2 regions of the Streptomyces sp. NPDC023723 genome follow, and region 1 is predicted to be linked to the other one. Evidence: riboswitches for the same ligand, from Rfam matches in the RefSeq annotation. Region 1 holds a riboswitch; the other holds the start of a gene.

Region 1 (4,873 bases):
GGATGGGGTTGACCAGCGCCACGTCCGCCAGCCGGTACGCCGCCAGCGACCGCGCGAAGTCGTCCTTGACGTGCAGCACGACCGGCGTCCAGCCCGCCGTACCGAACTCCTCGTTGATCGCTTCCGCGACCCGCCGCACCTCGGCCGTGTACTCCTGGTAGACGGCGAGGTCCTGCCGGGACGGGTAGGCGAACGCGACGTGCACCACCCGCTCGCGCCACTCGGGCCGGTCCGCCAGCAGCCGCCGGTAGGCCAGCAGCCCGCGCACGATGTTCTTCGACAGCTCGGTCCGGTCCACCCGCACGACCGTCCGGCGCGGACCGCCGTCCGGCCCGGTCCCGATCTGCTCCCGCAGCGCCGCCATCCGCTCGTCCACATCGGCCTGGTGCGACCGCTTCCGCAGGAAGTCCGCGTCCGCGCCCAGCCCGTGCACACCGATCACCGTCTCCCCGAGCCCGCCCACCAGCGCCTCGCAGCACCCGGTGAACGCGTCCGCCCAGCGCCGGGTGAGGAAGCCCAGCCGGTCCGCGCCCAGCATCCCGCGCAGCACCTGGGCGGCGATGTCGTCGGGCAGCATCCGGAAGTACTCCACCGGCGCCCACGGCGTGTGCGAGAAGTGGCTGATCCTGACGTCCGGGCGCAGCTCGCGCAGCATCCCCGGCACCAGCGTCAGGTGGTAGTCCTGCACCAGCACGGCCGCGCCCTCGGCGGCCTCCTCGGCCAGCGCCTGCGCGAACGCCCGGTTGAACGCCTCGTAGGACGCCCACTGCCGCCGGAACTCCGCGTCGAAGACCGGCTCCAGCGGCGTCTGGTACAGCATGTGGTGCACGAACCACAGCACCGAGTTGGCGATCCCGTTGTACGCGTCCGCGTGCACCTCGGCCGGGACGTCCAGCATCCGCACGCCGTCCTCGCCGGCCCCGCGCCGCACCGCCTCGCGGTCGCCGTCGGACAGCGCCGAGCACACCCACAGCGCCCCCGCGTCCGGCCCGATCGCCGACAGCCCGGAGACCAGTCCGCCGCCGCCGCGTTTCGACCGCAGCGAACCGTCCTCCTGGATCTCGTACGAGACGGGGCCCCGGTTGGAGGCCACCAGCACCTGAGCAGCACCGAAGGATGACGAAGAGGTGGAAGCCATACGCCTCAACCTAGCCCGGCCGCGAACAGCTCAAACGTACGTTCACGCGACCTTGCGCCGGGCGTACTCGGCGATCTCCAGCATCGGCGGCCGTTCCTCGGTGTCCACCGAGAAGGTGCGTGGCTCGAATCCGTCCGCGCCGCGCTCGAACTGGGTCAGCGACGGCCGGATCAGATGGCCCCGGGCCAGCCTGAGCTGCGCGGTGCGGTAGATGGCGGCGGCCATCCGGCCCAGCGCCTGCCCGTCCTGGTGCCGGTGCCTGCGCACCCCGACGTCCACCTGGGCCAGCGCGTCCAGGCCCACCAGGTGCAGCGCGTCCACCAGCATGCCCAGCTCCACGCCGTACCCGACCGGGAACGGCAGCTGCTCGAGCAGCGACCGGCGGGCCGCGTACTCGCCGCCCAGCGGCTGCACGAACCCGGCCAGCCGCGGCCAGTGCATGTTCAGCAGCGGGCGGGCCATGAGTTCCGTCACCCGGCCGCCCTGGCCCGCGGCGGCGCCCAGCGGACGGTCGTACATGGCCTTGACCAGGTGCACGTCCGGGTCGGTGAGCAGCGGGCCGACGATGCCGGTGACGAAGTCGGACGAGAACTCCTTCAGGTCCGCGTCGACGAACGCCACGATGTCGCCGCCGGTCACCAGCAGTGACCGCCACAGCACCTCGCCCTTGCCGGGCACGGGCGGCACCCGCGGGAGTATGCCGTCGCGGTGCACGACCCGCGCGCCGGCCGCCGTGGCCACCTTCGAGGTGGCGTCCGTCGACCCGGAGTCGACCACCACGATCTCGTCGACCAGCGGCACCTGGCACATCAGGTCGTGCCGGATCGCCGCGACGATGTCACCGACCGTCTCCTCCTCGTTCAGCGCCGGCAGCACCACACTGACCGACTGCCCCGTGCGCTGCTTGGCGGCCAGGATCTGGTGCAGCGGACGGTCGGACACGGACCAGGAGCGCGCGTTCAGCCACCGCTCGACTTCTTCCAGCACGGTCCCGGCTCCTCCCTGTACGGACCACGTGTCGCGGGTGTGATCCATCTCGCGCATCGGACGACTATCTCAACTGTCCTGGCCTTCGGTTACAGTCTTGAACAACGCGGATGACCATCGCATGTCGGGGGTGGCCGCCGCTGACAACCACATACAGCTCATCCAGAGGGGCAGAGGGACACGGCCCGATGAAGCCCCGGCAACCCTCCAGCCGGCACTCGTGAAGATGCGAGGCTCCCGGCTCGGGAAGGTGCCAAATCCGTCTCACGGCGAGATGCGTCGTGAGGAAGATGAGGAAGGGCCTCGCCTCCATGGCTGTGCAGACCGCCGAAAACACCACCTCCGCTGCCGCTGTCGATCTCGGCCCCGCCGCGGCGCTCTCCTGCCGTGAATGCGGACACCGGGTACCCCTCGGTCCGGTCTTCGCCTGCGAGGAGTGTTTCGGCCCGCTGGAGATCGCTTACGACTTCTCCGGGTACGACACCGAGAAGCTCCGTGCGCGCATCGAGGCGGGCCCCGCGAACATCTGGCGCTACGCGCCGCTGCTCCCCGTACCGGCCGACGTGGCCGACAAGCCCAACATCAACCCGGGCTGGACCAAGCTGGTCAAGGCCGACCGCCTCGCCGCCGAGCTCGGCGTCACCGGCGGCCTGTACGTCAAGGACGACTCGGGCAACCCGACGCACTCCTTCAAGGACCGCGTCGTCGCCCAGGCCCTGGAAGCGGCCCGCGCCTTCGGCTTCACCACCCTGTCCTGCTCCTCCACCGGCAACCTGGCCGGCGCGGTCGGCGCCGCCGCCGCCCGGGCCGGCCTGCGCTCGTGCGTGTTCATCCCGCACGACCTGGAGCAGGGCAAGGTCGTCATGGCCGCGATCTACGGCGGCGAGCTGGTCGGCATCGAGGGCAACTACGACGACGTCAACCGCTTCTGCTCGGAACTGATCGGCGACTCGGCCGGCGAGGGCTGGGGCTTCGTCAACGTCAACCTGCGGCCGTACTACGCCGAGGGCTCCAAGACCCTGGCGTACGAGATCTGCGAGCAGCTCGGCTGGCGGCTGCCCGACCAGCTCGTCGTGCCGATCGCCTCCGGCTCCCAGCTCACGAAGATCGACAAGGGGCTGAAGGAACTGATCGAGCTGGGGCTCGTCGAGGACAAGCCCTACAAGATCTTCGGCGCGCAGGCCGAGGGCTGCTCGCCGGTGTCCACGGCGTTCAAGGCGGGCCACGACGTGGTCCGCCCGCAGAAGCCGGACACCATCGCCAAGTCGCTGGCCATCGGCAACCCGGCGGACGGCCCGTACGTCCTCGACATCGCGCGCCGCACCGGCGGCGCGGTGGAGGACGTGACCGACGAGCAGGTGGTCGCGGCGATCAAGCTCCTGGCGCGCACGGAGGGGATCTTCGCGGAGACGGCGGGCGGGGTCACCGTGGGCGTGACGCAGAAGCTCGTCGAGGCGGGTCTGCTGGACCCGAGCCTGACGACTGTCGTGCTGAACACCGGGGACGGTCTCAAGACGCTGGACGCCGTCGCCGGGACCGGGCTCACGGCGACGATCCGGCCGAACCTCGAATCGTTCCGTGCGGCGGGGCTGGCGTGACGCGCAGTTCCCCGCGTTCCCCGCGCCCCTGCGTACATCCCCTGACCGGAGGTCTGAAGTGAGCGTTTCTGTCCGCATCCCCACCATCCTGCGTACCTACACCGGCGGGCAGGCCGAAGTGAGCGCCGAGGGGGCCACCCTCGGCGAGGTCATCGCCGACCTGGAGAAGAACCACACCGGCATCGCCGCCCGGGTCCTGGACGACCAGGGCAAGCTGCGCCGGTTCGTCAACGTGTACGTCAACGACGACGACGTCCGCTTCGAGCAGGGCCTGGAGACCGCGACCCCCGACGGGGCCGGCGTCTCGATCATTCCCGCCGTCGCCGGCGGCTGACCCGGCCGGTCACGCACCGTTCCCCTGAATTGCCCCCTCCGCAATAGAAGCGGAGGGGGCAATTCCATGTGGTTGAGCGCGGTACAGTTGGGGAACGCGCTGCTGATCACCGAAGCGCGAGCTCCGAATTTCTGCCGCCCGCCCGACTAGATGTAGCCAAACTGTGGGCATTCTTTGCGGCTTTTGTGGCTTTCATGTGGCCCGACTTGCCCTGGAATCGGACGAATTCTCACCATATTCCGGACCGCTCCCGTCCGGATTTCTCGTCCAATTGACCTGTTGCAGAGGGCAGTTGGACAGATACATTCGGCCGCGGTCGACGCGTTCCGGCGCACGCCTCCGCAACCTTGGGGGCGAGGTCTGACCCGGATTCGCGAAGTGCGGATCTGTGCAAGGGCCAGTAATAGGGGAGTTAGGCATGGCTCAGGGCACCGTCAAGTGGTTCAACGCGGAGAAGGGGTACGGCTTCATCGCGGTCGACGGTGGTGCGGATGTTTTCGTCCACTACAGCGCGATCCAGATGGACGGTTACCGCACCCTTGAAGAAGGCCAGCGGGTCGAGTTCGAGATCTCGCAGGGTCAGAAGGGCCCGCAGGCCGACATGGTCCGCGTCTCTGCCTGATACGCGCGACCACCGCAGCGAACGGTTCTTCTCCGGAGGGCCCGTACCTCGTCGAGGTACGGGCCCTCCGGCATGTTCGCCGGGGGCTGAGCGCCGCCCCCGATCCGGGGGAGGCGCTTGCACTCGCAGGGGTCGAGTGCTAATCATTGCGTTAGCACTCTGAAGGTGAGAGTGACAACGAAGGACCGGGTCGG
Region 2 (4,873 bases), on a different contig from region 1:
GCGGAGGGCCACGGCGGCCGGGTCCGGCTGTGCGGCACCGAGGGCGGCGGCGCCACCTTCGTCCTCACCATGGGCACGCTCACGACTCTGGAAGAGGCACACCCTTGAACCGCATCCTCATCGTCGAGGACGAGGAACGCATCGCCTCCTTCGTCCGCAAGGGCCTGCGCGCCAACGGCTTCACCACCACCGTGGCGGCCGACGGCGAGGCGGGCTACGACTACGCCCTGACCGGCGGCTTCGACCTGGTGGTCCTGGACATCGGGCTGCCCGGCCGGGACGGCTTCACCGTGCTGCGCGAGCTGCGCGAGGCCCGGGTGACCACCCCGGTGATCGTGCTCACCGCGCGGGACTCGGTCCGGGACACGGTGGCCGGCCTGGAGGGCGGCGCCGACGACTGGATGACCAAGCCGTTCCGCTTCGAGGAACTCCTCGCCCGGATCCGGCTGCGGCTGCGCACGGCGGCCCGGGCGCCCGAGGTGACGGTGCTGCGGTCCGGCTCGCTCGGCCTGGACCTGCGCACCCGGCGGGCCCGGGCCGGGGACCGGACGGTCGACCTGACGGCCCGGGAGTTCGTGCTCCTCGAACTGTTCCTGCGGCACCCGGGGCAGGTGCTGTCCCGCGAGCAGATCCTCTCCCACGTCTGGGGCTACGACTTCGACCCCGGCTCCAACATCGTGGACGTCTACGTCCGGGCGCTGCGCAAGAAGCTGGGCGCGCAGGCGGTGGAGACGGTACGCGGGATGGGCTACCGGCTGCCCTGCCGCTGAGCCGGGTGAAGTTTCCTTCATGCCCGGCTCACTGGCCCTGGCGGAGGCGCTGTCCCGCGGCGCGGAACTCCTGGCCGACGCCACCGAGCGGGCCCTGCGGATGATCCTGCTGGGTGCCCGGCTACCGGGTCAGGCGGCGGACGTACCGGCCGCGGCGGACCGGTCGGGCACGCAACGCCCTTCCTCCGTACGGTAGTTCCAGCGGGCGCCGTCCCGCACCAGCTCCGTCACCGCCGTCACGAACCGCGTCACGTGCTCGTCCGGGGTGCCCGCGCCGAAGCTGACCCGGACCGCGTTGAGGGACCGCTCGCCGGGCGCGGCCTCGGGCGCCCCGCACTCGCCCTGGGTCCCCGGGTCGCTGCCGAGCAGGGTGCGCACCAGCGGGTGGGCGCAGAACAGGCCGTCGCGCACCCCGATGCCGTACTCGGCGGAGAGGGCGGCGGCGAAGTGGGAGCTGTTCCAGCCGTCGACGACGAAGGAGAGCACGCCGACGCGCGGGGCGTCGTCGCCGAACAGCGACAGCACCCGCACCTCGGGCACCTCGGCGAGGCCCGCCCGCACCTTCTCGATCAGGTACCGCTCCCGGGCCACCAGTTCGTCGAACCCGGCCTCGGTGAGGGCCTTGCAGGCGGCGGCGATGGCGTAGGCGCCGATGACGTTGGGCGAGCCGGCCTCGTGCCGGGCGGCGCCCTCGTGCCACTCCACGTCCACGCCGCCGTCCGCGCGCCGGGCGACCTTGCGGCTGGCGCCGCCGCCCGCGAGGTACGGCTCGGCCTCGGCCAGCCAGTCGGCGCGGCCGGCCAGCACCCCGGAGCCGAAGGGGGCGTACAGCTTGTGCCCGGAGAAGGCGACCCAGTCGACGTCCAGGTCGCGGACGTCGACCGGGTGGTGGGGGGCGAGCTGGGCGGCGTCCAGGACGATCCGGGCGCCGTGCGCGTGCGCGGCGGCGGCCAGTTCGCGCACCGGCCACAGCTCGCCGGTGACGTTGGAGGCGCCGGTGACACAGACCAGGGCGGGGCCGTGCGGCTCGCGGGCGGCGAGGGCGCGCTCCAGGGTCTGGACGGCCTGCGCGGGGGTGCTCGGGGCGTCGAGGCAGGTGACCTCGGCGTGCCGCCAGGGCAGCAGCGAGGCGTGGTGCTCGGTCTCGAAGACGAAGACCCGGCAGCCGGCCGGCAGCGCGGCGGCCAGCAGGTTGAGGGAGTCGGTGGTGGACCGGGTGAAGACCACCTGGTCGTCGCCCCGGCAGCCGAGGAAGTCGTGCACGGTGCGGCGGGCGTTCTCGAACAGGTCGGTGGAGAGCTGGGAGAGGTACCCGGCGCCCCGGTGCACGCTGCCGTAGTACGGCGCGTAGCCGGCCACGTCGTCCCAGACCCGCTGGAGGGCGGGGGCGCTGGCGGCGTAGTCGAGCGCGGCGTAGGTGACCTCGCCGCCGGTGACCAGCGGCACGGTGACGTCCCGGCCGAGGACGGCCAGCGGGGCGGAGACAGCGGTGGGGACGGACACGTCGGACACACTCCTCAAGACCAGGACCCCTGATCTGTGAGGGATCCGCGCTTGCCGCGGACCCTGCTGTCCACGGCCTGGTCTTCACCCGGGGCACCCCGCCACGGACGGAGGGTTGCCGGACAGTCGGCCGGGGCCTGATGACTGTCACTCATGACCTGGTCGAAAACGTAACCGAGGTGATCGTCGTCCCGCAACCCGTGCCCGGATCGCGGGACGCACGTCACATCCGCCGGTCAGGCGTTGCTGGCGGCCACCCAGCGCTCCAGCGCCCGCCCGGCCGCGCCCGAGTCGATCGACTCGGCGGCGCGGGCCATGGCGGCCCGGATGCGGTCGGCCAGCGGTCCGGTGCCGGGCTCCAGGGCCACCAGGGCCGCCGCCGAGTTGAGCAGCACCGCGTCCCGCACCGGGCCCGGTTCGCCGCCGAGCAGCCGGCGGGCCACGTCCGCGTTGTAGGAGGCGTCGGCGCCGCGCAGCGCCTGGACCGGCACGATCTCCAGGCCGACGGCGCGCGGGTCGAAGGCCTCCTCGGTCACCGCGCCGTCCCGCACCACCCACACCCGGGAGGTGGCCGTGGTGGTCAGCTCGTCCAGCCCGTCGTCGCCGCGGAAGACCAGCGCGGAGTTGCCGCGCTCGGCGAACACCCCGGCGATGATCGGTGCCATCCGGGCGTCGGCCACCCCGATCGCCTGGGAGCGGACCTTGGCCGGATTGGTCAGCGGGCCGAGGAAGTTGAAGACCGTCCGGATGCCGAGCTGGCCGCGGGCGGCGGCCACGTGGCGCAGCGCCGGGTGGAACTTCGCGGCGAAGCAGAAGGTGATGCCGGCCTCCTCGGCGACCTCGGCCACCCGCTTCGGGGTGAGCTGGAGGTTGATGCCGAGCTTCTCCAGGACGTCGGAGGCGCCGGAGGCCGAGGAGGCCGCGCGGTTGCCGTGCTTGACGACCTTCGCCCCGGTGCCGGCGATGACGATCGCCGACATGGTGGAGATGTTGACGGTCTTGGCGCCGTCGCCGCCGGTGCCGACGATGTCGACCGTGTCGCCGGGCACCTCGATCACATGGGCGTGCTCGTACATCGCGCGGACCAGGCCGCCGATCTCGTCCACCGTCTCGCCCTTGGCCCGCAGCGCCACCGCGAACCCGGCGATCTGCGCGTCGGTCGCCTCGCCGCGCATGATCGTGTCCATCGCCCATGCCGTGTCGTCCGCGGACAGGTCCCGGCCGTCCAGCAGTCCGTTCAGCAGGGCGGGCCAGGAGCGGGCCGCCGCGGTGTCGCCTCCGGCGGGGGTCACAGCGCTCATCAGCCGCTCCTGGGATGTCGTAGGGAGAGTCGGTCCCACCCTATCCAGCCCCGGGGCATGACGAAGGGCCCCGTCCGAACACCGGACGGGGCCCTTCGCCGTGGCGTGGCGACGCTCAGAGATCAGTGATGGCCGTGGCCGCTGGTGATCTCCTTGTACTCCTCGACGGTCGGCTTCGGAATCTGCGACTCCTCGCCGTAGTAGGACTTGCTGAGCTTGGCCCGGAGCTTCTGGGTGCTCTTCGGCTTCCGCTCGACCCCGTTCTCGTCGACGCCCGGGCCGATCTCGGCCGGCTGGTACTGCTCGTGCGCGGTGAGCGTGTACAGCTGCTCCTGGCTGAGCGGCTCGTGCACCTCGATGAACTCACCGTGCGGCAGCCGCTTGATGATGCCCGACTCGCGGCCGTGCAGCACCTTCTCCTTGTCCCGGCGCTGCAGGCCGAGGCAGACCCGCTTGGTGATCACGAAGGCGAGCACCGGACCGACGAAGAAGCCGACCCGGACGAACCAGGTGACCGCGTTGATCGACAGATGGAAGTGGGTGGCGAAGATGTCGTTGCCACCACCGACCAGCATGATCATGTACGCCGTGACCCAGGCGACACCGAAGGCGGTGCGGGTCGGGGCGTTGCGCGGACGGTCCAGGATGTGGTGCTCGCGCTTGTCCCCGGTGACCCAGGACTCGATGAACGGGTACACCGCGATCGCGGCGAGGAAGATCCCGAAGACCACCAGCGGGACGAACACGCCCAGGACGAGCGTGTGACCCCAGAAGTTGATCTCCCAGCCGGGCATGGCACGGACCAGACCCTCGGCGAAGCCCATGTACCAGTCGGGCTGGGCGCCGGTCGACACCTGGTCGGGCCGGTACGGGCCGAGCGCCCAGATCGGGTTCACGGACGCGATGCCGGCCAGCGCCGCGATCACACCGAAGACCAGGAAGAAGAAGCCGCCGGCCTTCGCCATGTAGACCGGCAGCAGCGGCATGCCGACGACGTTCTTGTTGGTCTTGCCGGGACCCGCGAACTGGGTGTGCTTGTGGTAGAAGACCAGGATCAGGTGGCCGACCACGAGCCCGAGCATGATGCCCGGCAGCAGCAGGATGTGGATCGAGTAGAACCGGGCGACGAAGTCGTGCCCCGGGAACTCCCCGCCGAACAGGAACATCGAGATGTACGTACCGACGATCGGCACGGACAGGATCGCGCCCTGGGTGAAGCGGACACCGGTGCCGGAGAGCAGGTCGTCCGGGAGCGAGTAACCGGTGAAACCGGTGAACATGCCGAGGACGAACAGCAGG

The links. Region 1 has a riboswitch for S-adenosylmethionine ahead of thrC (threonine synthase). Riboswitches for the same ligand answer to the same signal wherever they lie in the genome.
Region 2: another riboswitch for S-adenosylmethionine. It lies ahead of AB0G32_RS30310 (aminotransferase class V-fold PLP-dependent enzyme); the one in region 1 lies ahead of thrC (threonine synthase).

Annotation. Positions count from the first base shown of each region.
Region 1 is NZ_JBFAAP010000001.1:182,878-187,750, forward strand. It holds gene AB0G32_RS00925 (trehalose-6-phosphate synthase) at 1-1,138, opposite strand, end outside; gene AB0G32_RS00930 (glucosyl-3-phosphoglycerate synthase) at 1,181-2,125, opposite strand; SAM riboswitch class I at 2,281-2,422, shown strand; gene thrC (threonine synthase) at 2,437-3,723, shown strand; gene AB0G32_RS00940 (ubiquitin-like small modifier protein 1) at 3,782-4,057, shown strand; gene AB0G32_RS00945 (cold-shock protein) at 4,476-4,679, shown strand.
Region 2 is NZ_JBFAAP010000040.1:44,956-49,828, reverse strand. It holds gene AB0G32_RS30325 (ATP-binding protein) at 1-108, shown strand, start outside; gene AB0G32_RS30320 (response regulator transcription factor) at 105-770, shown strand; partial or broken gene AB0G32_RS30315 (glycerate kinase) at 784-966, shown strand; gene AB0G32_RS30310 (aminotransferase class V-fold PLP-dependent enzyme) at 900-2,273, opposite strand; SAM riboswitch class IV at 2,316-2,432, opposite strand; gene trpD (anthranilate phosphoribosyltransferase) at 2,510-3,574, opposite strand; gene AB0G32_RS30300 (cytochrome bc complex cytochrome b subunit) at 3,697-4,873, opposite strand, start outside.